DNA from 2 places in the Paenibacillus sp. DCT19 genome. Region 2 is predicted to be linked to the other one. Evidence: predicted binding sites of a transcription regulator. Region 2 holds the regulator's gene; the other holds the start of a gene.
What was found. The regulator Rex, encoded in region 2, represses fermentation and respiration genes when NADH is low (regulators of the CRP and FNR family bind a similar motif). The targets are predictions, from matches to a motif close to TTGTGAAATATTTCACAA.

Region 1 (15,917 bases), 3.1 Mb from region 2:
TCCGGGGATGTGGAAACGAATCTCCTTCAGCCACAAAATCATTTTACGAAACCTATTTCTGAACAAAAAGAAGGCAGTGGCAAGCTCCATTGGAACAATGGTGAGCATGGTATTGCTGATCATAGCCGTAGGTACCCAAGCATCATTGCTGAAAATAGCCAACCAGATTGAAGATGTGTATACCTATGATCTGAGAGTAGATTACAAAATAGGTACTACGCTTGAGGCAATCGACCTGCCCTCAGGTATTCAAAGCCATCACTTCATTTCTAATCTGCCTGTAGAGTTAGTAGAGGGGAATGATAGAGAGAATGCCACAATGGTCGTGATGGAAAAAGAAAACAACCTCATTCATTTGTTTGATCAAGTGGATCAACCAATCGCTATGGGGATCATGGTGTGATTGTACCGAAATCCTATGCAGATCATTACAACATCGTAGAAGGCGACTTCATTCAACTACGCTTCACGCAGCCAGAGCTGCGGAATCAATCCATAACGATGGAGGTTACCCAGATTACGAATCAGTTTAATCACCCATCCTTCTATATCACGTCAACCTATTTGGAGAGCTTTAAGATCGATAACCGTCCAACCACGATGTTGATTAAAGCTAATGATGACACAGAGTTAGCAAGCATACGCCATTTTTTTGAACAGGATCAACGTGTGAACTCCCTTACGGATAAGGTGGGAATTCAGGAATCAGCCAGATATATTCTGAAACAGAATCAGTTTATGTTCGTGATGTTTCTCATTAGTGCGGTAATTCTCTCCTTGGGAGCCGTTTACACGATCTCATCTATTAACATTCATGAAAGGAACAGAGAGCTTGCTACGCTCAAGGTTTTGGGTTATCCCATAGGTAAAATCAACAGGCTTATTTTTAAGGAAAATATGATATTAACCGCCTTGGCAGCTATTGTTGCCATACCTCTAGGTATGTACTGTTTCACGCTTGTAATTAAGGCATTATCTAGTACCATCAACAAATCCCGGATCAAATAAATGTGACGGGATTGCTGATCTCCGTCCTGCTGGCGTTCTTGTTAACCATGCTGTCCAACCTGCTATTAATAAGGAACATTGCCAATATTCATATGACGGAGTCGCTAAAAAACGTAGAGTAGCAAATCGAATGGATGCTGGAAATAGAGTGGCAAAATAAATAGAAATTAGTATGATATGCACCCACCATAATCACAGTAGAAGACGCCAAAATCTCTACGATGATGAATGGTGGGATTTTTTTGCAAAACCTTTAGCTGGTGTTAAGCGTATTAATGATTATGACGATTTGAGAGATTTTGTATCCTGTGGGGTTAAACAGGAGATATCTCTGTAAGAATGCTCAGACGGTTACATGAGATGAAGGGAGAGCAGAACCAATGACACTTAATCCAACACCACTAAACCAAGAACAGCTCCTGAAGGAGCTAGACACACTAGGATATTCCAATAGGATGAAACAAATGGCGCTGCTCGCGCGTGTGCACCGAGAAGATAAAGGCTATTCGGCGTTACTAATAAGCTTGCTGGAGAGCGGCACCGCGTACGAGGCACATTTGGCACTGACTGGGGCTCAAGTTGCTAAGGATGAACAGGCTGTAGTGTTCGCCATGCAGCATCCTAAGGCAGGGGTCAGAGGTCGGGCGGCTAGATTGTTGCCAGAGCTCATCACCGATCCTGGATATGCCATTGAATCCGAGATCACAACAATGTCCTACCACTGCCGTCGCCATTTGTTGCAGAGCATTGTGAACATCGGTAGACCGGATTGGGCAGAGCGATTGTTGCCCGTTGTGCTTACCCGCTGGGAGCGCACGAGGCTGCGGTATTATTATCTGTATGTAGCGAGGAGACGGTTCGTAGCCGACTCTCCGACTTAGGTTATGCGGTACATAATTGGCGGAAGTTAACGAGACGTTTCCCGGATCTGGTTGCCGAATATCTGGAGAATGAGCTGCAGAAGGCTACGCATCGGGAAAAGGGATATGTATGGTGGAAGCTCTCTTCCGTTGTTGAGAAACTTAGTGTTACAAGACCTGCTATCGTTATAGATTGCGCCCTGAAGTATGGACCGAAGGACGAGATTCATCCTGTCCTTAAGCGGCATTTAGGTATGCTCATCCAGGCTAACCCTGAGGGTGTATTTGAACTGCTGACCAGAGAAGAGGCAAGAGGGTATCTTCTGAATCATGGGGTGCCCGCAGGTATTTTGAAAAAAAGAAAGTGGTTTACGACAGCCCACTGGACAACACTGGTCACCTTGCTTGCAGATCAACCCAGCATGTTGCCCAGGTGCTGGATGAACGCCCCATCATCTCGTCAAGCGATGTTTGACGCCGCATATCCAGAAGCTGAGCGCAAAACACGTGTATTTCCTACCTCGTTGTTAGATGTGTTGCCACATCAATTACGGGATAAGGAAGCTTCGCGTATGCTGGAGCTTCGGGAGATTCGCGATGATCAGTATCAGACGTTTGAAATTACAACAAGGCGTTTGATTGGACATACGAGAGCGGATCTAGAGGGATCAGTTCAAGTATCTAATGCGGATGAGCGTGCTCTAGCTTATAGGCGGTTGATTCAGAGCACAATTCTATCTCGGCGCGGTATGGACGATACACTTCATTTCTTGACCCGAATCAAAAACGACCAAGATCCGGTTCGATTTGCAGCTATATCAGAACTGTCGAATAGTCCCGCGCACATGTTCAAGGAGGAGCATATAGAGGATCTAACCGTGTTGATAGATAGTGTGGTTGAAGCACGAGATACCTCATATGGGACGAAGAACGTAACGGAAAGATTGGCTTTTGACTTACTGAGGGAGCATGCACTGGAGCCGGAGAGCAAGCTATTTAGATTCGCTTTGCGAACATTTGAGAGAATGGTTATGCGTGTGGGCAGTTTGTATTGTTCGCCAAAGATTGGGATAGCATACCCAGTCATGCACTTGAAATTTTTTTGATGAGATTTATTTTGCCACGGAAGCTAACAAACGTGAAAATGACCATGTAGTTCTGCGGATGGCAGATGCATTCGGTAAAGCTGTAGAGCGACTGCCGAAGCTCCAACACTTGTTAGAGCAATTGGTCAAAACTCAAAAGTCTCCTGCACAGGCTGTGCGGCACTGGCTAGCTCCTTATAAAACGCGAGATGAGAGAGTCAGAGAGCTGCTCGACAGAGATCCGTCCTTCATTACATTCTATGAGTATTCAACCATCTGCATTTGAAACGACAAGAGTGGCTAGACCCGTTTATCTCAGGAAAAGTTATTAAAGGAAAACATCTATCAGGCAAAACGATCTATCTTGTGCCAGCCTATAATGGATTTTATCGTTGGCTGCCACGTCAGCAAAAAGCCCTTGCTACCTTGTTTGAACGAGTCGCATTAGATGCCAAACGCAGCTTCCATGAGCGTGCATCGGCGATGAGAATTCTTGCGAGTATGCCCGACTATGCTTCGGATCAACTGGAAGTCCTGTTGCAGGATAAGGAAGTACACGTCGTTGAAGCAGCGCTTCATGCGTTTTCGTTATGGGAAGAGCCGGAGAAGGCACTCCCTATTTTGTTAGACAACCTAGAGGGAGACCGGGCACGTGTTGCGATGTATTCGATTCCTAGATGTGCACGCAGGGTAAGTCCTGTGTTGTTAACGTCCATTCTCTCAGAGCTGCTAGATCGGGAGAAACTGAAAGTTACGGTTAGAAAAGAAGCGATTCGACTTCTGGGCGCTTATAAAACGAGTGATAGCATGTCTCTGCTCGTTCGAGAATACGAGAAACCGAATACGCACAAAGACGTGATTATTGCTATAGGTCATGCGGCAAGGCAATGTCTTGACGATGAACGGAGCTGGGCGATGATGAGCACAATGGCTTCGTCCCCACAGCGGGACATCGCACGGAGCCTACTGAACCAGCAACCAGGGGATCTTCCTGTGGAGGCGCGTCCTCGATATCTGCAATGGATTACAGAGATTGCAGATCATACGGATTCGACTGTTGCAAAAGAAGCTTTTCGGGCAATGACCCGGTGGGTGAACGGAACGAAGAGGTTATTGCGACCTGCGCGAGCAGAGCACTCGGTAATCTGCAGGATAGCTCACGTTGGGGAGCAGCGCTTGATACACTAGTTGCAACTTGTCATGATGGCCAAACGAATGAACAGGTTATCGCCGTTTGCAGACAATTAGCTGATGCTGAAACGACCGCTGATTGGAATGCCGGAACCGAGCGTGATCTGCCACACTGGCAGCGTTTGCTCGCCTTAATTGATAAACTTGCCTCATTGCCTCGCCCTGTTAGGCGGTTACTTGTTCCTTTATATGAAGGCTTAATTGAATGTCTCCAGTCTCAAGATACGATGAAACCTTCTGTGATCAAGTTGCAACTAGCTATGACGGATTGGAGCAATACTGACGGAGCAGTCGCTAGTTTGAATACTGTTATTGCGATGGTGGATGGACAGCCTTATTTGTTGGACTATGCATACCATCAGGTTGCACGAGTCGTCAATGACAGCAAAGGTTACTGGAAACCGGAGGGGCTGCTTGAACTCGTGGATCGGTTGAATGCTCAGCCGCAGCTCGCTTCCTCATATATTGGTCTTTCGCTGTTGAAGATTGCCGGAAAGGCTTTATTATGGAACGAGGCTTCTGCCGATCGGTTAAGAGCTTATCGGAATCATGAACATGAGATCATCCGCATGATGGCATTAAATTTGTGGACTGTTGTTGAATAAAAACACGATCTGAATTCGCTAGTGTTTATAACTTCAGTTCGAAGTTACGTGAATATAGATAATCAAAGACCGGTCTTTACCTCCATACGGCGGTGAGTCCGGTTTTTTTTGATTTATTTTCATACAAGTGAGCAGGCGATCTAGGACAAATACATAATTGTGATTCATCTCACTTTCATGCTATTCCAGCTACTTTAAAATTAATGGAATGTGTATGAGGAGGAGAATGGATGATGAAATCTCAAATGATGCCTCAGATAAAACCGCGAGATTATGCTAAATATCCGTTCATTGTGATCTGGGAGGTCACACGAGCATGTGCTCTGAAATGTCTTCATTGCCGCGCGGAAGCCCAGTATAGAGCAGACCCAAGGCAGCTGACAACAGAGCAGGGGAAAAAATTGATCGATGACATTGCGGCAATGGAAGAGCAGCCGTTATTTGTGTTTACGGGTGGTGATCCGTTAATGCGAACGGATTTATTTGAGTTAGCAGAGTATGCCATCAAGGAGAAGCAGCTTCCTGTCTCCATGACACCAAGTGCTACACCCAAGGTGACGCGTGCTGCAATAACGAAAGCGAAAGAAGTGGGTTTATCCCGCTGGGCATTCAGCCTGGACGGTTCGACAGCGGAGATCCATGACCATTTTCGCGGAACGAAGGGTTCTTACGATATGACGATGAAGGGCATCCAGTATCTGCAAGAGGCTCACATTCCCATTCAAGTGAACACCACCGTTTCCCGATACAACCTGCATGATTTGCAGGCGATTAGCCGCAAGGTGAAGGAGATGGGCGTGGTTCTGTGGAGTTTATTTTTCCTGATCCCGACAGGGAGAGCCCAAGAGAAGGATATGATTAGCCCAGAAGAGCATGAAGAGGTCATGAAGTGGATGGTGCGCATTGCGCAAGAGATGCCATACGGGGTGAAATCGACGGAGGCACCGCACTATCGGCGGGTGATGATGCAGGGTAGCGGGGTAGCGGGATCCGAGCGTAGCTCTATGAAACGTGTGGATATGCTGGGACGTGCACCTCAAAGTGTGAATGATGGTGATGGTTTTGTATTTATCAGTCACACCGGCGATGTGTATCCTAGTGGATTTCTGCCTGTTGTGTGCGGCAATGTGAAGGAGCAAGCGCTCATTGATGTGTACAGGAATTCTCCAGTAATGCAGACGTTGCGAGACAAGTCGCAATTACAGGGCAAATGTGGTGTCTGTGAATTCAAAACGATGTGTGGTGGATCAAGGGCAAGAGCGTATGCGCTTACGGGAGACTATATGGCGAGTGATTCTGCATGTGCCTATATTCCGTCTGCGTTGCGACAAAGATATTAATGGTGGGAAGTGTGAAATGGATAAACAACGCAGGAAGCAAATCGTTATTGCTGGAGGCGGAATTACGGGACTGAGTACGGCTTATTATGTAGAGCAGTTGTGCAGGGCGCACGCAATTGAAGCAGAGATCGTGTTGGTGGAGAAAAGTGATCGATTCGGCGGACATGTGCATACCGGGAAAAGGGATGGATTTGTCATTGAACGGGGGCCGGACTCGTTTCTTGCTCGCAAAACATCAATTATTGAACTTATGCAGGAGCTGGGCATCGGCGATGACATCGTTGGCACAAGATCTGGGATATCCCACAGTTACATTGCCTATCGGAATCGGCTGCATCCCATCCCGGATGGCTTTATGCTTGGCGTACCGACAAAGTGGAAACCGTTCATTACAACGAAGCTGTTAACTGTGCGGGGGAAGGTGCGAGCTGCTGCTGATCTGGTTTTGCCAAAAAGGTCAAGTGCAACAGATGAGTCTCTTGGTCAACTGCTTCGTAGACGACTCGGAGATGAGGTGCTGGAACAGATTGCCGAGCCATTGCTGGCTGGGATCTATGCAGGGAATGCAGATGCTCTAAGTGTGCAGGCTACCTTTCCGATGCTGCAAGAAACGGAACAAAAGCATCGGAGCCTTATTGTAGGTATGCTTGGTGTACGGAAGAGCAGGGCTCCGAAGCAATCTACCCAATCGAGCCAGAAGGCAATTAAAACTACAAGTGAAACTGGAAGTGGTAATGGTAGTGGTAGTACAAGTACGGTGAAGAAAAGCATGTTTCTAAGTGCCCGTGGAGGGTTGGAAGAGGTCGTAACTCATCTCGAAAAGTCGTTATCCTCCAGTATTAATATGATGAAGAATACAGAAATATCAGGTGTCACACATGAAGGGGAGCGTTATGTTGTTCACTTGCATAATGGAACGAAGCTTCATGCAGATGCGATGGTAATCGCTACTCCTGCCCATGTAGCAGCTAGGTTATTGCCAGACCCATCTATATCCGAGTTACTGCAAACCATTCCCTACGCATCCGTGATGAATGTTGTACTTGCTTATCGCGAGCAGGATGTCGGTATCTCTTTGGATGCATCGGGCTTCGTCGTTCCTCGTAAAGAAGGACGTACGGTAACCGCCTGCACCTGGACGTCTTCCAAATGGGCACATACGGCTCCAGAGGGTCACATTCTGTTAAGAGCTTATGTGGGCAAATACGGGCAGGAGAATGATGATCAGCTCTCAGATGAGAAGCTGGTGCACCATGTACGCCGTGAACTGGAAGAGATGATGGGCATATCTGCCGAGCCGATCTTTACGGAAGTAAACCGACTTCCCGATGCAATGCCACAATATAAGGTGGGACATCTGGAGCGTATGCAGGAGCTGGACGATGCTTTGGCAACGGTTATGCCAGGTGTGTACCTTGGCGGTGGGGATACCGTGGGATCGGAGTTCCGGATTGTATATCCCAAGGTAAGGCTATGGCGAATAAGTTGTTAAGTCATATACTAGGTAAATAAAAACAATTATTAGCTCGTAGATTATGTATTACTATTTTTCGAGGTGCATATTTCCGATTTGAAGAAAAACCAGTTTACGCGAATAGCCGCTACTCATAGGAGATGCGGCTATTCGCGTAAACTGCATGTTTATAAGATAATCGCTCAAGGGGGCATTACTTTCTTATAGTCACACAATGATCTGTAGTTGCAATCATGTTTATTTTAGTAACTGCAGGATAGACTGTGGGCTCTGTTGAGCTTGGGCTAGCATGGCCTGAGTAGCTTGGGTTAAGATATTGGCCTTTGTTAACTCCAACAATTCCTTGCCCATATCTGCGTCACGGATACGAGACTCTGCAGAGGTTAAATTCGTAGAGGCGTTTGTCGTATTATTTAGTGTGTGTTGCAATCGATTTTGTAAAGCTCCGTACACCCCGCGATAGTTTGAAACTTTTTCAATTGCTCCGTCTGTCTGAGCCAAAGCCTGGTCAGGTATGACTGGAGGTAATACCCCGATGTTGTTACTGCCTAATTGTACTGTATTGACATTAAATAATGGAATATCAATAGAATGACCTTGATTCGGACCAGTTTGCATGACTAGTCTTTTAGGAGAAAAATCTGTATCTTGTATGTCGGTAACCACTGTTGTTTCAATGTGTTGAGTTATTTCTGTTTCTGTAGTGGACTCATAAACATCAAAGTTTAGAGAGAATGGTCCATATTTAAACCCTAATGTTACCGTTGAACCACTAGGTATGGTCAGATCCCAATCAAAATTAAGCTGTGGTTGCGCTCCAGCCGGATTGTTGATTGTCAATTCCGATGGGGATGCAAATCCTAACGAATCGTCAAAAATAACGCTAGCATTAGCATCAGATCCTACCATGTTAAATGTACTTCCTGATGGAGATACAATAGTGGTGTTGCCAGTGAGTAATGGATTACCGTTGGCATCACTTATGACAGAGCCTGATGGTGGATCCAATACATTTTTTAGTGTGAAATTTGCATCTGCTGCATCCCTGTTATTAATTTCGTATCTAATCTCCATAGAGTTATCGGGTAACACCGTTCTGAACCGGGTTATAGATAAACTTGTACCAGGAAACCACATGTGTTCTCGTGCAGGCACAGTACCTGGCGTAGTGCGAGATGTATATTCAAGCGCTCGCGTAGTTCCGTTAAGCTCTACAGTTTCAAACATTGCACCATAAATACTACCCAAATCTTTGGGGCCAAAACTGGTTTTGTTCATTCCAGAAGAATACCAGTAGGCTGGCTCGCTATATTGTGGATCGTTTAACAGTGTTAAAGCTTCATAGATTGAAGTGTTAGTATCAGTTTTCGTTGTTGTATGGGTTTCGACTGTGTACTCATTATAGCCGTTTCTAGAATCGGCTAAGATAATAGGAGTAATATTACTTGTAATGGAATGCGTGTTGCTCGTTACTGAGGTATCGGAACTACTAACTAAATGCCTGGGTTCTTCAGGTGTACCTATCGGTTTATAACTAATCGTTTTATGTATGGTTGAAACTGGGGGTGGATCGTTGATGGAATCTACAGTATTGTTACTTGGACGAGTGGCTATGATGTCATAATCATCTCTTGCTAATAAATTGATGGTATTAAACTCTGTTTTGCTGGCGATGCTATCGATTTCTTTTGTAAGTTGACGTATTTCTTCATCGATCTTCTGTCGATCCTGATCCGTATTGGTATCGTTTAAACCTTGAATAATTAGTTCTCTTTGTCTTTGTAAAATGTTTGTTATTTCGTTTAAGCCGCCTTCTGCTGTTTGGATCAGCGAAGTGGCGTCCTGAATATTTCTAGATGCTTGCTCCAATCCTCTAATTTGTCCTCTCATTTTCTCAGATATAGCCAGTCCGGCAGCATCGTCAGAGGCTTTATTAATTCTCAATCCAGAAGATAGTTTCTCTAATTTATTCGAACTTGTCTTTGAGTGCTCCTGTAGCTTTTTCAACGAATTGTTAGCTACCAAGTTGTGTGTAATGATCATATTCTTCATACCTCATTTTGATGGATACTTTTCTCTATTTTACCATAGCGGATTATTGCAGGTCTATTATTTACATTTTTGTACTGAAAGTGGGGGAGATATGGACATAACAACTGAGGGTTGAAGTTTAGGTTTGGAATGATATATTTAGGGCAGTTAGATGAAACTTTTTGTAGGGATTAGATGACATATAAAAAAATATTTTGAATAGGGAGGGAAACTTAATGAATCTAGAAGAAGTGATGCAGGAGCTTGAAGCCTTGGGTAAGGAACGGACGAAAAAAATATATATGTCCAATGGCGCGCACGAGCCGCTTTTTGGTGTTGCTACTGGTGCGATGAAGCCGATGTCCCGCAAGATTAAGAAAGACCAGGAACTTGCTGACCAACTCTATGCTACGGGCAATTACGATGCAATGTATTTTGCTGGCGTTATTGCCGACCCCAAAGCCATGACTGCAGCAGATTTTGAGCGTTGGATGGAAACAGCTTATTTCTACATGATCTCTGATTATATCGTAGCGGTCACACTCGCGGAAACAGATATTGCTCAAGAGGTTGCCGATGCTTGGATCGCGAGTGGGGATGAGCTGAAGATGTCAGCAGGCTGGAGCTGTTACTGTTGGTTGCTCGGAAGCCGGAAGGATGGTGAGTTCTCCTCAGATAAGCTAGAAGCAATGCTGGACCAGGTAAAAGATACAATTCATGATTCGCCGGAACGAACAAAATTTTCTATGAATAACTTCATATATACTGTAGCGACATCTTATCAACCTCTGCATGATCAGGCAGTGGAGACAGCTAAGCTGGTTGGCCCTGTTGAAGTGAATAAGGACAAGCCTAAGAGCAAGCTAATACAAGCTTCTGAGAACATCCAGAAGGCCGTGGATCAAGGGCGGATAGGTTTTAAGCGCAAGTATGTAAGGTGTTAGTACGAGATTGGACGAAGAAAACCGCTACCTATGTGAACTGCACCCCAATTGTTAGACACAATTGGAGGTGCAGTTCATTTAAGGAGCGGTTTTCTTATTCTACTTGGTGCACACAATGATTACGCATACTATCACAATTTCTTCATTCTAAGGATAGGGTCTTGATCATGAAAAGCAATACAAACTGCGAGTGAACTTGCACCAGGTAGTGATTGATATGCTTTGGCATAAGATACAACGGTTCTAGCGATTAAGTATATCGTTGAACCGAGAGCTGTCTCATTACCATCAAATCCTTCTAACGCATAAATGTCAGCAAACGCTTCTAAAGAAGGGCCTTCCAGATCCTCAAGCCAATCACTAGCCCAATCATCATCATGATCCTCGAGTGTACTGTATTGCTCACAAATATAAAAAGCGCTATCCCAGTTGTTATCTAAATCATATTCAAAGTAGATTGCTTTGGCCGATTGTTGCTGAGCCAATGTAATAGATTGGTGGAGGCCAGATTTAAGGCCATTCACATACTCATTTAAGTTCACTTGCTTAATTGCAAGGGATCGATCCACTCCAGCTAACCTGGAACAAATACGAAAATACTTTTCTTCAATTTCTTCAAGGTGCTTACTACTTAAATCTACCTGTAGTTCATCTAAATACTGGAACATGTCCATCCTGCTACCTCCAATGTTACTAAGGTTGAGTATAGGCTGATCTATTTGTGGTTACATGAGTTTATCTTCACTTGAAGGAACTAGTTACCACTATTAATGGCTTTGTAGAGGAGTTCTTCGTAAGCCTTCACACTATCGCTATCTACGGTTTCTACCCCTGTAAACACATTCTTAGTGTTGTGATAGAAGGCAAGAGCGAAGTCTCTTACGACAGAAACATCGTGATGTTCTAATACAATGGCTTGAAATAAATTGTTTAACATGTATTCTGCATTCGAGCCGTCTTTGAGATATTGAAAATTAATAAACTCCTGAAGGACATGGTACTTAAACTCTTCGAGTTCATCTGTTGTAGGCTTGTACTCCCGTGCAAGCTTTTCGGTAGCTTCCGCTTTGGCTGTAGGTGAAAGGTCGCTCTCAGCCAATTCATTTACTTTTGATCTCCAATCTACCGATGCTTGTTCTGTTTGCTCAGTCTGTTCCGGCTGTTCGACGGCACTGGTCGTAGATACTTCCTCTTTTGCCACATCCGTATTTTCTGCTTCAGTTGCTGTTGCGCTTTCTATACCTTCTGTACTTTCAGTACTTGCTGGTGCAGTCTCTCCTGCCTTTGTTGTTGCATTGCACGCACTCAACACGGAAACTACAATAAAAGCTGATAAAACGAGTACTAATTTCTTCACAATATTTCCTCCATTGGTATGTAATCTTAATAAGTCTACCAGATGATATGTGAAGTTTCTACGTTCATTGGGTTCATTACAAGATGTGTAGGCATAAAAAAAGGATCATTTACGCCGATGCGGATGTTCATATCATTTGGTGATAATAAGGTGAAATACCACAGATTGATTCTCATTCATCCGCTTCATTATATGATATAATTTTTCACTGAGCGTGCAAAAATGGAGAGCAAGCACAGTTATATATAGCTACTTCATACCTGCGCCCCGATCGCAATCTAGCATAGGTGGAAGACTTCATAGGCAGCATTCATGTCTAGCATATGGGAGCTGCGGATAGATAAAATTATTTTATTATAGGAGTTGTCTAACGGAACATGAATAAAAAAGAAGTCGCGCATATACGCAAACAATTCAAATTGGATCACGATCTACTGAATATTTACGATATTCTTAACGTCTATATTACGAAGGAAACGAATGAGGTCTACCATTGGGAGCGCCACCCGTTTGAGCTCGTGGATCGAGAGAAGCAAGAGCTATACATGGGGAATTTCAAAAAACTACTAACCGGCGAACTGGATCAGAAATTGTTCGAGCTGAAGTTTCAAGAACAGGCAGAGGAGCCTGCACAGGTGATGCTGCACCAAGCACTCGTAACAGGTGATCCGGACGAATGGTCAGACCTGATGTTGCTGCTTGTGGATCGTATGCTGGCTGATGCGAAGTATGAGCGGGACATGGTAGTTACGTTTGTTAAGGGGCAATACTACTTGCCAACGCAGGCCAGAAACGAAGCAACGGAAGAGAGTGAGAAGAACGAAGTGTTTGCTCATCCCTTCATTCTGTGCAGCGTAAATTCAACGGAAAAACAAAAGAAGACAATGTTGTTTGACTATGTGGAACGGGAGTTTAAGTATAATGTCATTGTTGATCCGATTATCAAATTGAGCACGCCAGAGCAGGGGTTCCTGTATCCGAGCGTGACAGATAATTATTCTGACGTAAATCGTGTTCTATACTGTACCGGGAAATCCAATTTTCCAGATCCACACTTTGTAGAACAGGTGTTGAATGGCGATCGGTCTGTGACAGCACTGGAGGAACGAGCCATCTTTGAAGATATCGTGAAAGAGATCACGGGGGAACAAATGGATGCGTCTACCCTTGCTCATGTATATGAGGAGATTAACCGAGTGATTGAAGTGAGTGAAGAGTCACACGAGGAAGAGCCGCCGAAGCTTGATTACAAGGATGTGGAGCGTGTACTCACCGCGAGCGGTGTAGAGGATCTGACAGAGGAGAAAGTAGAGCGGGCATTCGAGACAATTGTGGATAACAAGAACTATGAGTTGAAGGCCAATAGTGTCATGCCGAAATACACTTCCAAATCGATCAAAATTGATACCAAAGTTGCCACGATCTCGGTCAGCCCACAGGATTTAAAATATGTGAGACAAGTCAACTATCAGGGCAAACGCTGCATTATGATTGAGGTTGATGAGGATGCCGTTATTGAAGGATTTACACTTACTACAGAGACGCTATAAAAAGATAATCATATGAAATTTCCATGGGATTAATCCAACATCTCAAACACAGCAAAGAGCCCATGCCTAAGCGATATCGCTAAGGCATTGGGCTTTTTTACGTTTCGTATCAACTGCTGCTAGATGATGATGCAGCTGCGGCCGCAGATGCCGCGGCGGCAGCCATTGCTGCCTGCTGTGCTATGAGCATGTTCACGATGCTGGTCGATAAACTTGTGGTCAGCACGCCCTTTTGCAAATTCTCAACATGACTCGTGGCAACGAGCGCCGAAGAATGAAGCAATAGCTCTTGTTTGGTAACTGACCAAGAACCGAAACCTTTTTGCTGGCGCAGTCCTTCGAAGGTTTGGGTAACCTCTTCGACAATCGTACTTGTTTCAACAGGCAGTAGGGAGAGTACACCCAGTGTAGGCAGCGTTTGTGCTCTGTCCATTCGTAAGCCGCTTGTGCGGAATGTGTCGTTTAATTCAAGTAATCGAGTTCTAGTCTGCATAGAATCCTCTCCTAAGGTTAGCACTTGAGTTAATGTCTGCAAGCCATTTCCAACGGAGAATTCCCGTCGAAGCTCCGTGTAGAGTTCCTCCATGCGTTCAACAGCAGGATCAGGCTCAAGTGAGGACAATGCAAGCATTGAAGCAAATATGTAATCATCCTTACCTGTCAGGAAAGAATGCTCCTTCTTCATTAGATCATAGAACACTTTTGCTCGTTGTACCGTGTCTTGGAATGTTTCCTTAGGCGCATGTGCAGCAATCTGGTATGCAGCGATCACGAGGTAATCCGAGGCGTAAAATTTATGCTCCTTCATTACGTCATACAGCATCAGGCTGTCAGCCAGCAAGCGCTCTCGATCTGGCGAAAGGGAGAGTAGGGTAGCGAGCAGGATAGACGTATTTCCTCTGAAGGTAGAGAATAATCCGGTATTTTCCCTAATTCGCTCATAGTTCTGTTTGATATCTTCCGTATCAACGGTTTTATTTTCGGATGCGTACAATAAGGCTGCCAGACGATGGATCATCACATTTTGCCATTTAAACGCTTTTTTCATCAAGTGAGTGTTGGATACGAATAATTCAATTCTAGCTGCGTGCTGCTCTAACATAAATCATCCTCCTGCTAAGTTTGTATGAGTTCAGTTATGAGATATCTATCATTTTATACCCAGCCTGTAAATTCCAGAATAGAGGCTTTGGCGGACTGTGCTTCAGACTGTGCGGCTTTTCGCCAGGCTTTAGGTGATTCTCCCATCAGTTTGGCGAAGCAGCGGTTAAAGCTTGAGATGGATCGAAAGCCGACTTGCTCAGAGATAGATAGAATGGATGCTTCCGTGCTCTTCAGTCGTTTGCATGCCTCTTCAATGCGAGTGCTATTCAGAAATTCCAGCGGTGTAGTACCCATAAGCTCGTGAAACTTACGGCGAAAATGTGTGGTGCTCAGATGGCATAGATCGGCGAGGTAATCGACGCTTACAGGCATCATATAATTTTTGGTGATAAACTCCAGTACCGGTGAAATGACCAACTCCCCTTGAAGGTCAGGCTCCTGCTCCTGTTCAGACCAGCTCTCGTTGCTCGCGTGAATTCGAAGCAGCTCGATATATAGAGACATTAACAAGCCATATGCGCTCTCCTGGTAATAGGGGGACTGCTGCTTGATTTCTTCCACGATGGATGTTGCGAGTGTGTAGATCTTCGGATGCTGTTCTTTATTCAAAATGCAGTTTGTTCCTTGTATCGCCCATAGGTTAGGTTCGATGTGGCTTTGGGCTGTTTTTAGTGAGTGACGGAAGAGCTCTTCTGGAGAAAAAAAGATATACGCCCACAAGCTCGCGGTATTAGGTGAACTGTAAGTAGTGTGCGGAAGATAGCGGGGAATAAACGTGATGTCCCCTGCCCGAAAAGGTACAGATTCACCCTTAATCTCCATAATGCCTCCATCGGAATAACAGATGCCAATCTCCATGTGGTTATGAAAATGAAGGTGTTCACTCTTGATGTCTGATATTTTCCAGCGATCCCCGCTGAGCAGCAAGACAGGAAAATCAATAGGCAGGCTGTAATGTCGGTATTCAATGACGGGTTTCTTTTTTTTGGGCATATTCGATGCTCCCATTCATAAATGATTGAAATTGCGCAGTTTTGTTGCGAATATGCTTAGATTGAGACTATTTTACTGCGTACAATGGAATAAGTAAAGCGTTTACAAAAATGGACGGACACCTCTCAGAACGCACTTGGGGGCGTGTGCGCAGGAGAGGGGTATGACAATGCTTCAAGTGAAATATGACAGAGAAGAGATTCTTAAAGTTATTGATACCGTTACCAAGAAAACACTAGATATGGATTTGACGTGGGATTGGCCCTGCGGTGTAGCCTATTACGGTGTGTCTAGAGCCTACCAGACGACAGGCAACCAAGAGATTCTGGACAGGCTTGTGAAGTGGGCAGATGAATATATTGAGCTGGGTCTACC
Region 2 (15,917 bases):
ACCATATCATGTTCCGATAATACCATTCCCAACATGAAGAAACCGACAAGTGTTCCAAAAAAGAGTAGCGGGTAGACTACTGCCCGAATAGGTTTTCTCCAGTATAGGAACCCAAGCCCAGGGATCAAATTCAGTAAAAATGCGAGTAATTTATTGCGATCTGATTGCACAAACGTCATCCTTTCTTTTCAGGCAATTCGAGCTAATTTATGGTTTCGGTTTGAAGTTATCCAGCCACGACGTGGCTGCCTCCGTCCATTTCTCCGTAAATGATCCGCCATGCTCACCATCCTGCAGATGATAAGGAGCTACCTTGTCAAACACTCCGGAGGAGAGGAAAATTAACGTCAGGCAGGCTGCCACAGCGTAATGAAACACTTTATGTTCAACCCAGCGGTATCGATGTGAACGTGATAGTGGCCGGACATTGGACGGTTGCATTTGATTAATCTGATGCATGATCGAATCGGCAAAGCCCGTTGGATCATTCAAGGAAGGCAATTCTCCATGAACATCGAGAGCTTCTACATAATTGTGCATTTCGTCTGGGTTCTCCATAAGTGCTTGTTCCATAAACAGCGACTGGCTGGGAGGTATTCGACCTTCTATATAATCGGACCATTCCTGAACGGTATATACACCTGATTTATTCACGCCACTCATCCTCCTTCCAATGATTTCGAATCCACTGCCGAGCACGATATAATCGGGATTCTACTGTTTTCACAGCTACTTGGGCATCGTGGGCAATTTGCTCATAGTTTTTCTCTTTTAAATAATATGCCGTGATAATATCACGATGCTGAGCAGGCAGCTGGTTAATTCGCGCTCGTAGAGCTTCCTTACGTTCTTCCCGAATAAGCCTTGTAAGGACATCTTCTTCTCGTCCTGGTATGTGGTGAATTCTCTCTTCTCCACCGAGATCTTCAATGCTTCGTCTGCCGAGCTTACGCTTGGCATCGATTGCTTTGTGAAATGCAATGCGGGTTAGCCATGTTTTGAAGCCTTCGGATCGGTAATCAGGGAGAGATTTGTACATTTGTATGAACGCTTCCTGAGCTGCATCCTGAGCTTCTTGATCGTTTCGTAATACCGAGTAAGCCACGTGATATACATGCTGGCTATACTTGTCGATCAACAAGCGAACCTGAGATGTGTCTCCTTCACGGATTCGTTCAATTATGCGCGCTTCATCAATAACTCTCCCCTCCTCTCCACTACATTAGACGACAGAGTTTCACTCTGCCCCTGCATATTATTTCATTTTTTTAATAACACGGTTGCCTTTCGCCTGAAAAGCGGATTTTCATCCTGAATCATATCACATGAAAAAGACAGGCACAGAATAACCTCTGGCCTGTCTGATTGTCTGAATAGAAATACTTCTACACCTTAAATTAACGACCACCACTGCGAAAACGTTGCGTATACGCTTTGGCGTCCTGAACCGTCTTCACTCGATTACGGCTCCATTCAAGCAAGATTCGATCAATGTATCGGAAATGTACTTTGCCTGCAAATACAGCCTCTTTCAGCGCCATCAGAATTAATTCTTCTTGATACCGATCCTGATCCAACCAACTGGAGATCGTTTCACATTCCATGGGTGAAAGCGGACGTCCGAATTCTTTTTCGAAGATGGAAAACATATTACGCTCTTCCTCTTCTATTTGAACACTGTTCGAATTCGAACGTGAGTTATGTTCCATCCGTTGTTTCTGGGCAATGGCAACATCCTCAGCTACACAAGATGCTAATCGTGCAAACAGCCCGTGCAAGTCATAGCGTTCGTACTGAATATCCCGTTCCTCATCCCGGTGTTCATCAATGGCAACATATCCATCTCTCATCAAGCGCTGCAGCATTCTGGCAATGCCTTCAGGGGCAAGTCCCATTCGACCAGCGAGCTCTTCCAACGTAGGAAACTCATTGAACTCTGCCTGTTGAAACCCCAGGAGTTGAATGAGCAAGAGAACCTCTGCATCGGCTAGTCCCAACTGATGATAATAGCGTAATAACGCATAAGGAAGCTGCGCTGTTCCTGATGTCATCCCATAAGCTGCCCCATTGATCCATGCTTTGGAGCCGGTGTCTTCCATAGACTCGCGGTTAAACATTAAGGATACAAACGATAGAGCATACGTGGGAATGCAATCGTTTCACGTACATGATCCAGTCCACAGATCCAAGCTACCGTCCGCTCCAATCCCAGACCGAAACCAGAGTGAGGTACCGATCCGTATTTACGCAAATCCAAGTACCATTGATATGCTTCATCTGAAAGCTGGTGCTCATCAAAGCGCTGTTTCATCAGTTCTGGATCATCAATCCGTTGCGAACCTCCGATGATCTCTCCGTAACCTTCTGGCGCAATCATATCTGCACAGAGGACAACTTCAGGGCGATTCGGGTCAGGTTTCATGTAGAATGCTTTGATACCTGCTGGGTAGTGTGTGATAAAGACCGGTGTATCATACTTTTCAGCAATTGCTGTTTCGTGTGGAGCACCAAAGTCTTCTCCCCAAGGGATATCGAAGCCTTGTCCATTCAGGAACTCAATTGCCTCATCATACGTGATGCGTGGGAATGGTGCGACAATGCCTTCGAGTTTGCTGACATCGCGTCCAATCGATTCAAGCTCTGCACGGCAGTTCTTCACCACGGATTGTACAACGTGAGCAATAAACTTCTCTTGTACTCGCAAGCTCTCTTCATGATCTACAAACGCCATTTCCGGCTCGATCATCCAGAATTCAATCAAGTGACGACGAGTCTTGGATTTCTCTGCGCGGAACGTTGGGCCGAAGGAATACACCTTGCCAAGCGCCATCGCTGCTGCTTCCATGTACAACTGTCCACTTTGTGTCAGATATGCATCTTCGTCAAAATACTTAATGTGGAACAGATTCGTAGTACCTTCTGCAGAGGATGGTGTCAGAATTGGTGGATCAACCTGTGTGAATCCGTTACCATCAAAAAACTGCTGAACAGCGCGGATAATCTCTGCACGAATCACCATAACAGCACGTTGTTTAGTCGAACGTAGCCATAGATGACGATGATCCATCAAGAAGTCAACACCGTGCTCTTTCGGCGTAATAGGATAGTTCTCCGTGAGATGAATAATTTCAACATTGGTAACGGTCATCTCATAGCCGGAATTGCTGCGAGGCTCTTCACGAATGATACCTGTAACATATAGCGAACTCTCTTGGGTAAGACTCTTCGCTGCATTCCAGATGTCTTCGCTAACTTCACTTTTTACGACAACCCCTTGAATATATCCGGTTCCATCACGCAGTTGCAAAAATTGAATTTTGCCGCTGGAACGTTTGTTGTTAATCCAGGCGCCGATCTTTACGGTTTCGCCTACATGTTCATTCACGTTACGAATTACACACTCCGTGCTCATGCCCATATCTCTCCCTTATTAGCTGAATTTGAAAATGCAGCGGGCAGGCTTAGGCCTGTCCCCTGCACTCCCTTGTCATGCTATATTCACTTTACAATTAGATTACTGAGAATTCAATACGATTCGGTGCGTATCTCTTGCAATTACCAATTCTTCGTTCGTTGGCACAACAAGAACATCGACTTTGGAATTGCTCGTTGTGATGCGGCGTGGTTCGCCAGAACGGATAGCATTCAAAGCTTCGTCCAGTTCAACACCCAGGTACGTGAGCTGCTCACATACTTTTTGGCGCAGAACAACGGAGTTCTCACCTACACCTGCTGTAAAGACGATTACGTCTACACCGTTCATTGCTGCTGCATATGAACCAATGTATTTACGCAGACGGTATTCGTACATCTCGAAAGCCAGTGTGGAGTTAGCATCGCCATTCTCCATACCTTCTGTAATCTCCCGCATGTCGCTGCTGATTCCGGAGATCGCCAGCAAGCCACTGTGCTTGTTCAACATGGAGTTTACTTCGCTTACGCTCAGTTCTTCCTTGTTCATTACGTAAGGTACAATCGCTGGATCGAGGTCACCACTACGTGTTCCCATCATCAATCCTTCGAGCGGAGTCATACCCATGGACGTATCTACAGAAAGACCACCTTTAACTGCTGTTACACTACCACCGTTACCTACGTGACAAGTGATAATTTTCAGATCTTCCAACGGACGATCCAGATATTCTGCTGCTGCTTTACTTACATAATCATGGGAAGTACCGTGCGCTCCGTAGCGACGAACTTTGTATTTTTTGTAAAGTACACGCGGAATGGCATACAGATAAGCTTTCTCAGGCATCGTTTGATGGAATGCTGTATCAAAGACCATAACTTGAGGAACGCCCGGCATATTCAATTCAGCCGCACGAATACCCATCATTGCTGCTGGATTATGAAGCGGCGCGAGGTCGAACAAACGGCGAATCTCAGCTTTGGCTGCATCATCAACTAATGCGGATTCTTTAAATGCTTCACCACCATGAACAACGCGGTGTCCAACTGCTTGAATTTCATTTACGGAACCCAAGACTCCATTTTCTTTGTCTGTCAGCATATCGATAACTTTACGAATTGCAGTAGTATGCTCCAGAATTTCGCTAACTTCCGTCACGTCTTCGCGACCAGTTGGCTTGTGTGTAAGAATGGATGAGTCCATTCCGATCCGCTCTACAAGACCTTTTGCGAGTACGGACTCGTCTGTCATATTATACAATTGATATTTAAGCGAGGAGCTCCCCGCGTTGATTACTAATACTTTCACAGTCTGTCACCATCCTTGTCGTACTTGAAGAATCCTTCGCCCGCTTTGACACCCAAGTGTCCTGCACGTACCATTTTCTTCAGGACAGTCGAAGGACGATATTTCAATTCCCCGAATTCACGGAACATTCTTTCGAGTGCTGCTTCAACGGAATCAAGTCCGAAACGGTCAGCCATCTCAAGTGGACCATGTTGGAAGTTGTATCCAATACGCATTGCGTCATCGATGTCCTCAGCAGAAGCAACACCTTCTTGCAATACATGAAGTGCTTCATTGATCAGAAGGCAGATCAAACGGGATGTAACGAATCCTGGGGATTCATAAATCATAACGCCTTTTTTATCAACCACTTCTTCAACAAAACGTCTAGTCTCATCAAATGTGGAATCAGACGTCTTCAAGCCACGAATAATTTCAACAAGATCAACCCGGGATACCGGGTGAATAAAGTGCATACCAATAACACGCTCTGGGTACTTGGTCGAGCTTGCAAGCTCGGTCAAACTCAGCGTGGATGTATTACTTGCAAGAATAACATTACTTGGGCAAACTTGATCCAGTTGACTAAACACTGCTTTTTTAGCTTCCAGATCTTCCGAAATCGTCTCAATGACCATATCGCAAGAACCCAGCTCCGCCAAATGCGCAACTTTGTTAATACGGGAGAGGATCAGTTTCTTCTCTGCCTTTGTAATTGCCCATTTCTCTAGTTGTTTATCCAAGTTGGTCTCAATCATGTTGTAAGCATGATCAAGCTTCTCCGTTGTATGCTCCACTAGAAGCACATCAAGTCCTTTGGCTGCGAGCATTTGGGAAATACCTTGCCCCATCGTACCGCCGCCGACAACTCCTATTTTTTTAAAAAACATGGTTCTGTTCCATCCTTTCGGTTCTCTATTTCTCTATTGTACCCTGTTCGCCGAAAATTACAAATTTCGACCCAACATATAATAATATCTTAGCACGACTGAAATGTAAAAAAAAATAACCGACATAAATAAATTATGCCGGTAAAAGGGCGCTGTCACGAAATTGACAACGAAATTGCTCCCCAGATAACACTTCTTCTCTCATCAAGGTATCGAGAGAATTGTCGAAAATTGTCCGTTGCTCTTCAAGCAATCGTTTCGTCTGGTTCATAAGCTCCTGCAAAATGACTTTATTCTCTCTCATCAACTCTTCGGTAGTCACCATATCCATATTTACAATACCGAGTGATGTCAGGCCGGAAGCCATCATGGTCTGTACAACATTTGTCGCCTGTTCAAAGTCATTGCGCGATCCCGTACTACGACCACCGTAATACATTTCCTCTGCAGCCGCACCACCAAGGGCAATCATAATCTGCTCTTCCAAGAAACGTTTGGTATATAAATACTGTTCTTGTTGTGGATTGTGACGTACATAACCAAGAGCCTGTCCACGGGGACTGAGCGCCACCTGACTAACACTACCCGGACGAACTAACTCCGCCATAATGGCATGTCCCAATTCGTGAATAGCTACCCGTTTCTTTTCTTCAACAGTGGACTCACGATCGGTCTTCTCACCCATCATAACCTTGTCAATTGCCATCGACAGATGACGCTGTTCGATACTCGACAATCCATCTCTCATCGCGTAAATCGCAGCTTCATTCATCACACTTTCAAGTTGTGCTCCAGAGAACCCATAAGACTCTTCAGCCGTCTTCTCAAGGCTCACATCCGTCGTGAGAGGCTTATTGACCGCGTGCAGTTCCAAGATGTGCTTTCTACCTTTCTTATCAGGCATATCCACCTGAATATGACGGTCAAAACGTCCCGGACGAGTCAATGCACTGTCTAACATTTCTTTACGGTTTGTTGCAGCAATCACTAAGATTCGAGGTGTTTCCGATGAATAGATTCCGTCCATTTCAGTCAGAAGCTGGTTCAACGTTTGGTCGTACTCACGTTGTTGTCCACCTTCACGCTTACCACCAATGACATCAATCTCGTCGATAAAAATAATGGCATTTTCTTTATTTTCTTTCGTTGCACGTGTTCTTGCATCACGGAACAAATCACGAATTCTACCCGCACCGACGCCGACATACATTTCCACAAATTCACTACCTGATGCAGCGACAAACACGGAATCTGTATAGTGAGCGGCAGCTTTGGCCATTAAGGTTTTACCTGTTCCCGGAGGCCCTGTGAGCAAGATACCTTTCAGCGGGCGAATCCCGAATTTTTGAATTTCTTCATGCCGGATAAGGAAATCGAGCGCTTCTCGTAGTTCTTGCTTGGCACTATCCTGACCACCAATTTCTTCAAATGTCAGCTTGGATGGCCCTTTTTTCTTCCGTTTACGCTCCTGACCTGCTCCAACGGTAATACCACCACGCATCTGCATCATGAACAGCAATCCACCGACCAACAATACAGCAAACAAAATTGGGATGATATTTACACCCACAAAAGCAAGAAAGATAATTAGCACTGGAACAAATCCAATTACAACTTCTTTAGTCCACTTAGGCATTTGGCCACACTCCTATCTGTCCTGGCACACGTGGTAGAATAATAAACTTGCTTGCGTCTCCATCTCGGAGACTGACGTATACGTTGTTATCATCCATAGCGGTATTTACTTTAATTCCATTGGTAGCCATCTTAGATAGCGTTGGTGTGATCTCGGTATATTGTTTGTTTTCCATCGCTTGAGCCACGGTAAACATTGCATCGCCCCACCAGTTTTCCAAAGCCTCGTTAGAGTGATCGATGACATCGAGTTTAAGAGCGCGATTGCCAATAAGGGTCTGTCCTTCTTTGTGAATATATTGAACTAATCTCCCCAAATCAACGTCTGGCTCAAGATCAAGTTTCATTTGTACGCTATTGCGGTTAATAGTTAACTGAACATCATTGACTCCATCATACTGGGTAATCATTTTTTCGATCGGATTCTGCATGGCCACTTGGCGATACACAAACCAACCTCCAAACAACAGGACGGCAGAAATGACGACAGTTAAAGCAATCGGTAATACTTTTAGCTTCAAATGAGTTTCCCTCCCAAATTTGGCCTATACTATAGCCTGTAGGCGTCAATAAATTTGCAACCAAAGTCCTGTGTCGTAATTAAACAGGATTTATTTGTTTTGTTTATTCATCATGTAATGTTGAATACATATCTGAGTATATCACATCGTATATACAATTTCGAAGGCTAAAATATGAATAAATTATTAATTTTAACTATTCAAATCCAATAGAATGACAAAAACACCAAAGAACCGGTGCAGTATAATACCATCCGCCGGAACATTGGTGTTTTATTGTATGATACGATTTAAAATCTCTACTCATAACTTTAGAGTAATATGCTCTCCTACTATGGCTTAGCTATTTGGTAATGTGTAGACTAAATCTACCTGTTCCCCATTGCTAAACCGATAGAAACGATAATAATTGTGGGTAGCATCATTATAATATACTTGCCATACATAGATTCCGTTTACGACACCAGGCATAATGCGCTTAATTTCTCCACCTGGTACCTCCGAGCTAAATCGATTGCGAATCTGGGTTTCAGACATGCCATTCTGAATCAGTTCACTGTGAACTGCATCAGAGCCTGTTACCGGCTTGTTTGTATTATCAAATTTCACCCATACAAGAACATCCTGGTTGTCCTTATTTTTACCTACAAAGGTCCAATAGATGTTGTCAGCGTCCTCTTTACCGCCCCAGACATACTTCCGAATGTCCTGAGTGAACGTAATGTCTTGCTGCTGTGCAGCTTCAATAGCCATAGCTTCTTCATTGCGCTGATCCTGAGTGACATAGACATAATAACGTTGAAGTCCAAACAGGAGCAGAACCAGAACCAGCAACGATATCCAGATCCACTTCTTTTTTCTCTTCAAAAGCCGAACTTCCTTTCCTCTAAGACGCTGCATGATTAACGAGCAAGCAGACCATCAAATGCCGATTGAGATTCACGCAAGATGCGCTCTTCGTCCATCGTGAGACATTCGCCATGTTTAACTACCTGTTTACCATCCACCCACACATGCTCCACGTCTTTTGCTGAAGCCGAATAAATGGCATGGGAGATTAGATCTGTATGCGGATAGAAATGAGCCTGTTCAATGTTGAGGGCGATAAAATCGGCCTTCATCCCTACTTCTAATAGACCCGTGTCATCTAAGAAAATAGACTTAGCGCCGTAAGCTGTCCCTAACAAAAGAGCTTCTCCAGCGGGTACAGCGGTTGGATCACCCGATACTCCTTTATGAATAAGTGCTGCCAGTCTCATCTCTTCAAACATATCCAGGTTGTTGTTGCTTGCAGGGCCATCCGTTCCCAAGGATACCATCACACCGGCTTTTAGAAGATCCGGTACACGAGCGACACCCGAAGCAAGCTTCAAGTTACTACCCGGATTATGGGAGACTGCAACATGATTTCGAGCCAAAATTTCAATTTCCTCGTCATTCAAATGTACGGCATGAGCTACGAGGGAAGGACGGGAGAAGAATCCCAGTTTCTCCAGATGAGCTACAGGACGAAGTCCATAATCCGTTACATTTTGCTCCACTTCTCGGATCGTTTCTGACATGTGTGTATGCAGAGGCAGATTCAAGTCGTGTGCAACTTGTACAAGCTTCTCTATGTAATCTGGCGGACAAGTGTACGGAGCGTGTGGGGAGATTACCGTGGTGATGCGGCCATCCGCTTGTCCATGCCATTCACGGGCAAATGCAGCCGACTCTTCCAACTTACGCATCTGCTCTTCTTCTGAACACAGGCCAATAACACCACGAGCTAGGGAAGCACGAATCCCGGATTGTTCTACCACTTTAGCCACTTGATCCATATGATCATACATATCGAGGAAAGCCGTCGTTCCGCCTTTGAGCATTTCTAATACGGACAGGGATGATCCCCAGTACACATCTTCAGCTGTCATTTTCGCTTCCATAGGCCACATTTTTTCTTGCAGCCATACTTGCAGAGCTAGATCATCGCCGTGCCCTCTAAGCAAAGACATTGCTGCATGACCATGCGTATTGATCAGACCCGGTAGGAAAAGAAGTCCTTTTCCATCCACTTTAGGCAGGTTCTCGTCCCCTTCCGGCAACGTCTCACCAATATGCACAATCTTATCATTTTCCACAACCATATAGCCTTGAACGACTTTCCAGTCCAAACCACTGTTTACGGCAAATTTGCCGTTATGAATAACCCATTTATTTGTTGTCATCTTCCTCGTCGTCCTTTCCATTCTCCAGGTAATAAGCTAGGCTGAGCAGATCCGTCGTAAAATCAGCATGATGAATGCGAATATGCGGCGGCGTTTTCAAAATCGTTGGTGCAAAATTAAGTATAGCCTCGATACCCGATTCAACCAGTTGATCAGCTACATTTTGAGCTTCTGTATCTGGAACTGTAATGATGCCGATTCGAATATTATCCTTTTGGACAGAATCTGATAATTCATTCATCGGTTGCACTTTCAGGCTATTAATCTGAGTACCGATTTTGGGTTCGTATGCATCAAACACGGCAACGATCTTCATGTTGTCTTTTAAGTAAGCATTGTAATTGGACAAGGCGTGCCCAAGGTTACCCGCACCCACCAATGCCACGTTGATTTGCTGATCAATCTTCAGAATATGGCGAATCTTCTCGATTAAGTAGGAAACGTCGTAACCAATGCCTTTGCGACCAAAATCACCAAAGTAGGCTAGATCCTTCCGAATCTGAGCTGGATTAAGATCCAAGCGCAGTCCTAGTTCTTGAGAAGAAACCGTAGTAACCTCGCGTTGACTCAATTCACTCAAATAGCGCAAGTAAACTGGCAAACGCCGCACTACCGCTTCTGATATTTTATCTGATTTCATTCGTTTACTCCCCTTTACCAATGTGACCCTGTAAATAGATTAAATAGGAGGCATCCTCGTATCCATACATGACGGTTTACCTGGACAGGATGCCTCAATGATATACATGATGATAGCGGTAACCTTTGTTCCTCAATGATTGAATCTAATAAATTTTACAACTAATTGCATTCATGGTGCAATGCTTGTGCGTATAGCACTGCTTCCGAAGCTTATTCAGTAGGTTGGTCTAACCACTCACGAATTCGTGGAACCATCTGTTCGGTGAGCATATGCTCCATTTTGGGACCTGGTAATGAATATAAGAAATACTTACCATAATACGCTTCAATGACTCGTGTATCGTATACAATGACGATGCCTCTGTCCTTCGCTGTGCGTACAAGTCTTCCGAACCCCTGCTTGAAACGAATAACAGCCTGTGGCACAGATAATTTCATAAATGGATTTTTCTTTTGTTGTTGCAACAGCTCGCTTTTCGCTTCCAGAAGTGGATGATTCGGCGGCTGGAACGGCAATCTAACAATAGCTAGACAGGTGAGTGCATCCCCTGGAATATCTACACCTTCCCAGAAACTGCTCGTACCCAAAAGCACAGTTGCCTTCGCGTCTTGGAAGCGGCGTGTGAGCTTCGAACGACTACCACTATCCACCCCTTGACCGAGCAGCGAGATATCGTTGCCAGCCAAGGCCTCCTTCAGCGGATCATACACTTGTCTCAACATCCGATACGACGTGAAGAGTACCATCATCCGTCCACGCGTCGCAATGGCAGTTTCAGCTAGTGAATGCACCAACATATCAACAAAGTGTGCATCCCTACGCTGCCTTTTACACTTGGGAAATCACGCGGAATGACAAGCAATGCCTGATCCCGATAACGGAACGGGGACGGCAGCAAGGACGTAAGCAGGCGGTTATGGTCTGCTGCTTCCTGCAGTCCTAATTGCTCAATCATAAATTGGAATGACTTATCTACAGAAAGGGTAGCTGAAGTCAGAACGACGCTTTTCTTTTTGTCAAAAAATAATTCCTTCAGTTGTGCGCTGACATCTACAGGAACCGCATAGAGCTGTAGCGATTTACTTCGGAATTGCCCACTTGCTTCCATCCAATAGACGGTGTTGGCATCATCCATTCGCATGAAGAAGCGTAGATTTTCTTTGAGTAAGGCCAGATCTTTCAGAAGACCTGTAATATCCGTAATCAAGCTATCGGCTTGATAGTCATCTTGTTCTTCCTTGATCTCAAGTAACAGCTTATCGCCCTTGCGAATTAAGTCACCTAACGTTACGTATATTTGATTTTCATCCTCTTGTAGCGCCTTCCACTTATCTGGCTTCATTGACGGCTTCAATCGAAGAGAGAATTGGCTCGTCTCCCCTGGAGAAGCATCAGTGCGCTCAGGAAGAAGATTAAATAAAGACTCGCTCAATCTGTCCCACATGTCCTTGACTTCAACCGCAAGCGGGAACATCTGATCGATAGCTGAGCCCCATTGTACTGATTTTTCATGGCTTGATAGCTGGGAGCGAAGCATAGGTAATTGGCCATTACGGCTATCTTTAAACAGACGTGTGAGCGTATGAACCATCGTGAAATATTTCATATGCAAGCCTAAATGTTTGCCTGCTACATCCTCCAGATGATGAGCCTCATCAATAACAAGACTTTCATACGCAGGAAGAAGTTGATGACTTGCTTTCACATCGGTAAACAATTTGGAGTGATTTGTGATTACAATATCTGACAATCCTGCTTCATGCTTCGCCCGGTGATAGAAACATTTGCGGAACCAAGGACAAGATCGTCCAAGACAGGACTCAGATTCGCTCTGCACCGTCTCCCAGAAGTCCCCACCACGCGCACTCAGGTTCAATTCCTCATCGTCACCTGTCTCTGTCTGTGCAAGCCAAACAATCATCTGTGCTGCAGTGAAATAGTCCTCTTTGGGTGTAGCAAATTCACGTTTGTTGATTTTGTGCTCGAATTTGCGCAGGCACAAATAATGCCCCCGCCCTTTAAATACAGCGGCTTTGAACGGAAACGGCACAACTTCAGTAAGCATCGGTATATCTCGTTCTCTGAGCTGTTCCTGTAGGTTAATGGTATGTGTGCTTACCATTACTTTCTGTTCTTGCTTCACACTTTCATAAATGGCTGGCAGCAGATAACCCAGAGACTTCCCTGTCCCTGTACCTGCTTCAATAAGCAGATGCTTCTCTTCATCAAGAGCCTGCCTCACACTACTGAACATTTGAGTCTGTGCTTCACGTTCCTCATAATGATCTAACGTATCTCTGAGATTGCTTCGAACCTGATCCATGAATTGCTCAAAACTGACACCATCCAGCGGATTACCCTCCAGCTCATTGCGGGGTGCACCAATGTCCATCCAATCACTCACATTAAGCGCTAATTGGCGATAATAGGTGTGTCCATCGAGATCCTGAATAGGCTCAGCTTCCTTCTCACTTCGCATGCCATCCAGATACCAACCAAAATCACTATCCTCGGGTGCAAACAAGTCAGACAACCGCTGAATCGTAATAAGTGGCAGTTCCCGCAGCTCATCCAAGCATTTCAGTAGTACATGTGCGGTAGCTAACGCGTCGCTGTCCGCCTGATGAGGACGGTCATGCTCAAATCCGAATTCAGCCGATACATATCCTAACTGGTAGGAGCTAAGTGAAGGAAATGAGATTTTGAGAAAATCAATGGTATCCAAAATTCGTCCTGTGAATGGCAAATATCCACAACGGTCTAGTGCATTTTGAAGAAAATGAAAATCAAATGCGACGTTATGACCAACCAGAACAACATCGTTCAACAGTGGAACCATCTCCATCATCATCTCTTCCAATGAAGGAGCGTTCGCAACATCTTCTTCGGTAATACCAGTTAATCCCGTAATAAACGGTGGAATTGGTACACCCGGATTCACATAAGAACTATATATTTGAGATATGCTGTAGTCATGATCTATGATGGCAAGTCCGGCCTGTATAATTTCACCGTCGGACTGCGTGCCGGTTGTTTCGAAATCCAATACGGCAAATTTCATTGCAATGTACGATCCCTTCCATTCCAGTCTATGTTACAGCATAGCAAAAAAAAGGACGTTTGAAAATTAACTGACAAAAAAAGGCGGTGCCTCCTCCGTAATTTCCTGAGGAAGAAACACCGTCTTCACGCTGGGTACTCCATTTCGATTCAAATGCAGTTAACCAATTCCGAATTGCAATTGTCCTTTATTTTGCCTGCAAGCTTCCATATTATACAGTGGTTCGGTCAACGTCGGGTCATGCTGAAGCGCCTGGGCAAACAATGAGCATGCTCCTTGTGGATTGGCAAGCTTGGCTTCAATACATCCAAGGGCATTACAGACCAGCCCCTTCAGACGCGGTGATCCCTTAAGTCGCAAGATTCGATGTAAGTGTGCTAATGCCTCTGTGTTCTGTTCCAAATTGAGATGAGCAAGCGCCAGATAATAACGAGTCAATGCACTATCTGGATAGTCGGCTACAATTCGTGAAAATTGGATAATGGCTTGCGGGTACATTTGCAATTTGAAATAGCCTTGACCTCGGCTAAAGCACTCCAAATGAAGTTCAGGCAGTGCCGTAACGGCCTCCTGTTCCGGTTCAAGGGAAGCAGGTTTGACCAGCTCCTGTTCACGCACCTGACTCATTTTCTCTTCAAACATCAGCCACTCATCAATCATGCCGTCACTCATCCGCTTGAGCAAGTTCCACTTTTGCAGCAATTCCTGTTTGTTCAGGCCTTCAGCCGAAGGGTAGCGCTTGATAATTTCATCTAACATGTCGTTCATTTCTGCGAAAACATGCTGGAACATCGATGCATCCCCACCCTTGAAAAAATGAATTAGTGCAGTGACCTGTACTCATTTTTTGCTGGATGCACCGATTTCATTCCCCTTACCAGTCGATTACATAATCGTTGCGTGGATCTCTTGCTTCGAGGTTTGAACAGGCTTATTATGCTCATCTACAAATACAACGGTTGGTTTGTGAGCATTAGCCTCCTCCTGAGACATCATCGCATATGAAATAATAATAACGTTATCACCAGGCTGAACCAATCGGGCAGCCGCTCCATTGAGACAGATCACTCCGCTGCCACGCGGGCCAGGAATGACGTACGTTTCTAAGCGTGCTCCATTGTTATTATTTACAATTTGGACTTTTTCGTTTTCCATCAAGTCGGATGTTTCCATCAGATCCTCGTCAATGGTTATGCTACCCACATAATTCAAATTGGCTTCTGTGACGGTAGCGCGGTGAATTTTAGATTTCATCAATGTTCTAAACATGAGACAGCACCTCCGATTTGTGCAATTTTATATTATCGATCAATCTTGTTTTGCCAAATTTAACAGCGAGGGCAATTAAAACATCCTCACGTCCATATACTGTTTCATGATCAGCTAAAGGCTGTAAACTTGGAAAAGCTTGAATTTCGGCATAATCAATGACCGCCAGTGGTGATGCCTGAATTACCTTACGCAACATCACGCGAATGTCTGCTGCAGTTGCCGAAGGACTTGTATCTATAGTCTCCTGAGCTGATCGTAGTGCCTGAGACAGTACGAGTGCCTGCTCACGCTGTTCTGAGCTTAGATAGACATTCCTTGAGCTAAGAGCCAAACCGTCGCTTTCACGCACGATTGGGCAAGGTACGATCTCCACAGCCATGTTCAGATCATTGACCATCTGCTGAATGACCGCCACCTGCTGCGCATCCTTCATGCCAAAAATGCACGCTGTGGTTGTACGATATTAAATAACTTGGATACCACTGTTGTGACCCCATCAAAGTGCCCTGGGCGGGAAGCTCCGCACAAACGATCTGTTAATTGCGAAACAGACACTGTTGTCTGTGTAGGTTCTGGATACATCTCGTTCACAGAGGGAATAAATACAATATCCACCCCTTGCAATCTTGCTGTCTCCACATCTCTAGCTTCATCACGAGGATAGCTGTCAAAGTCTTCATTTGGCCCGAACTGAATTGGGTTCACAAAGATACTCAGTACGACGATATCGCTCTGTTCCTTCGCTGCTCGCATCAGGCTTGCATGTCCTTCATGGAGATAACCCATCGTAGGAACAAAGCCAACTGCGGCTTCACCCTTACCCATGCTTTGACGTAATCTGCTAATTTCCTGTCTGACTTCCGTTATTGTGCGGATTACTTTCATCCGTTGTTCGCCACCTTTTCTTTGCGATGTCCGTATAATTGGTCTAACACGCCATCTGCTGCTGTGAATACATGCTCTTGTGCTGGGAATGAACGGTCTTTGAC

Region 1: DMB88_RS04250 (TIGR04053 family radical SAM/SPASM domain-containing protein) is a predicted target of Rex. The motif match lies at 4,907-4,924, and genes of this name have one in related genera.

What each region holds. Positions count from the first base shown of each region.
Region 1 covers NZ_CP029639.1:954,579-970,495, forward strand. The annotation lists partial or broken gene DMB88_RS04240 (ABC transporter permease) at 1-1,130, shown strand, start outside; gene DMB88_RS30740 (hypothetical protein) at 1,389-1,889, shown strand; gene DMB88_RS30745 (hypothetical protein) at 1,778-2,974, shown strand; gene DMB88_RS30750 (hypothetical protein) at 3,033-3,239, shown strand; gene DMB88_RS30755 (HEAT repeat domain-containing protein) at 3,236-4,141, shown strand; gene DMB88_RS30760 (hypothetical protein) at 4,042-4,749, shown strand; gene DMB88_RS04250 (TIGR04053 family radical SAM/SPASM domain-containing protein) at 4,995-6,089, shown strand; gene hemG (protoporphyrinogen oxidase) at 6,106-7,581, shown strand; gene DMB88_RS31920 (flagellin) at 7,801-9,606, opposite strand; gene DMB88_RS04265 (DNA alkylation repair protein) at 9,831-10,538, shown strand; gene DMB88_RS04270 (hypothetical protein) at 10,670-11,212, opposite strand; gene DMB88_RS04275 (hypothetical protein) at 11,293-11,895, opposite strand; gene DMB88_RS04280 (DUF4317 domain-containing protein) at 12,273-13,445, shown strand; gene DMB88_RS04285 (DUF4003 family protein) at 13,555-14,547, opposite strand; gene DMB88_RS04290 (AraC family transcriptional regulator) at 14,601-15,542, opposite strand; gene DMB88_RS04295 (glycoside hydrolase family 88/105 protein) at 15,712-15,917, shown strand, end outside.
Region 2 covers NZ_CP029639.1:4,066,779-4,082,695, forward strand. The annotation lists gene DMB88_RS31430 (DUF6677 family protein) at 1-170, opposite strand, end outside; gene DMB88_RS18335 (hypothetical protein) at 208-654, opposite strand; gene DMB88_RS18340 (RNA polymerase sigma factor) at 647-1,141, opposite strand; gene DMB88_RS18345 (DnaD domain-containing protein) at 1,398-2,099, opposite strand; gene asnS (asparagine--tRNA ligase) at 2,117-3,412, opposite strand; gene DMB88_RS18355 (acetate kinase) at 3,515-4,720, opposite strand; gene DMB88_RS18360 (3-hydroxyacyl-CoA dehydrogenase family protein) at 4,717-5,589, opposite strand; gene DMB88_RS18365 (AAA family ATPase) at 5,723-7,225, opposite strand; gene DMB88_RS18370 (hypothetical protein) at 7,218-7,745, opposite strand; gene DMB88_RS18375 (hypothetical protein) at 8,085-8,612, opposite strand; gene DMB88_RS18380 (amidohydrolase) at 8,648-9,952, opposite strand; gene DMB88_RS18385 (redox-sensing transcriptional repressor Rex) at 9,939-10,592, opposite strand; partial or broken gene dinG (ATP-dependent DNA helicase DinG) at 10,805-13,656, opposite strand; gene DMB88_RS18395 (tetratricopeptide repeat protein) at 13,816-14,448, opposite strand; gene panD (aspartate 1-decarboxylase) at 14,542-14,925, opposite strand; partial or broken gene panC (pantoate--beta-alanine ligase) at 14,918-15,813, opposite strand; gene panB (3-methyl-2-oxobutanoate hydroxymethyltransferase) at 15,810-15,917, opposite strand, start outside.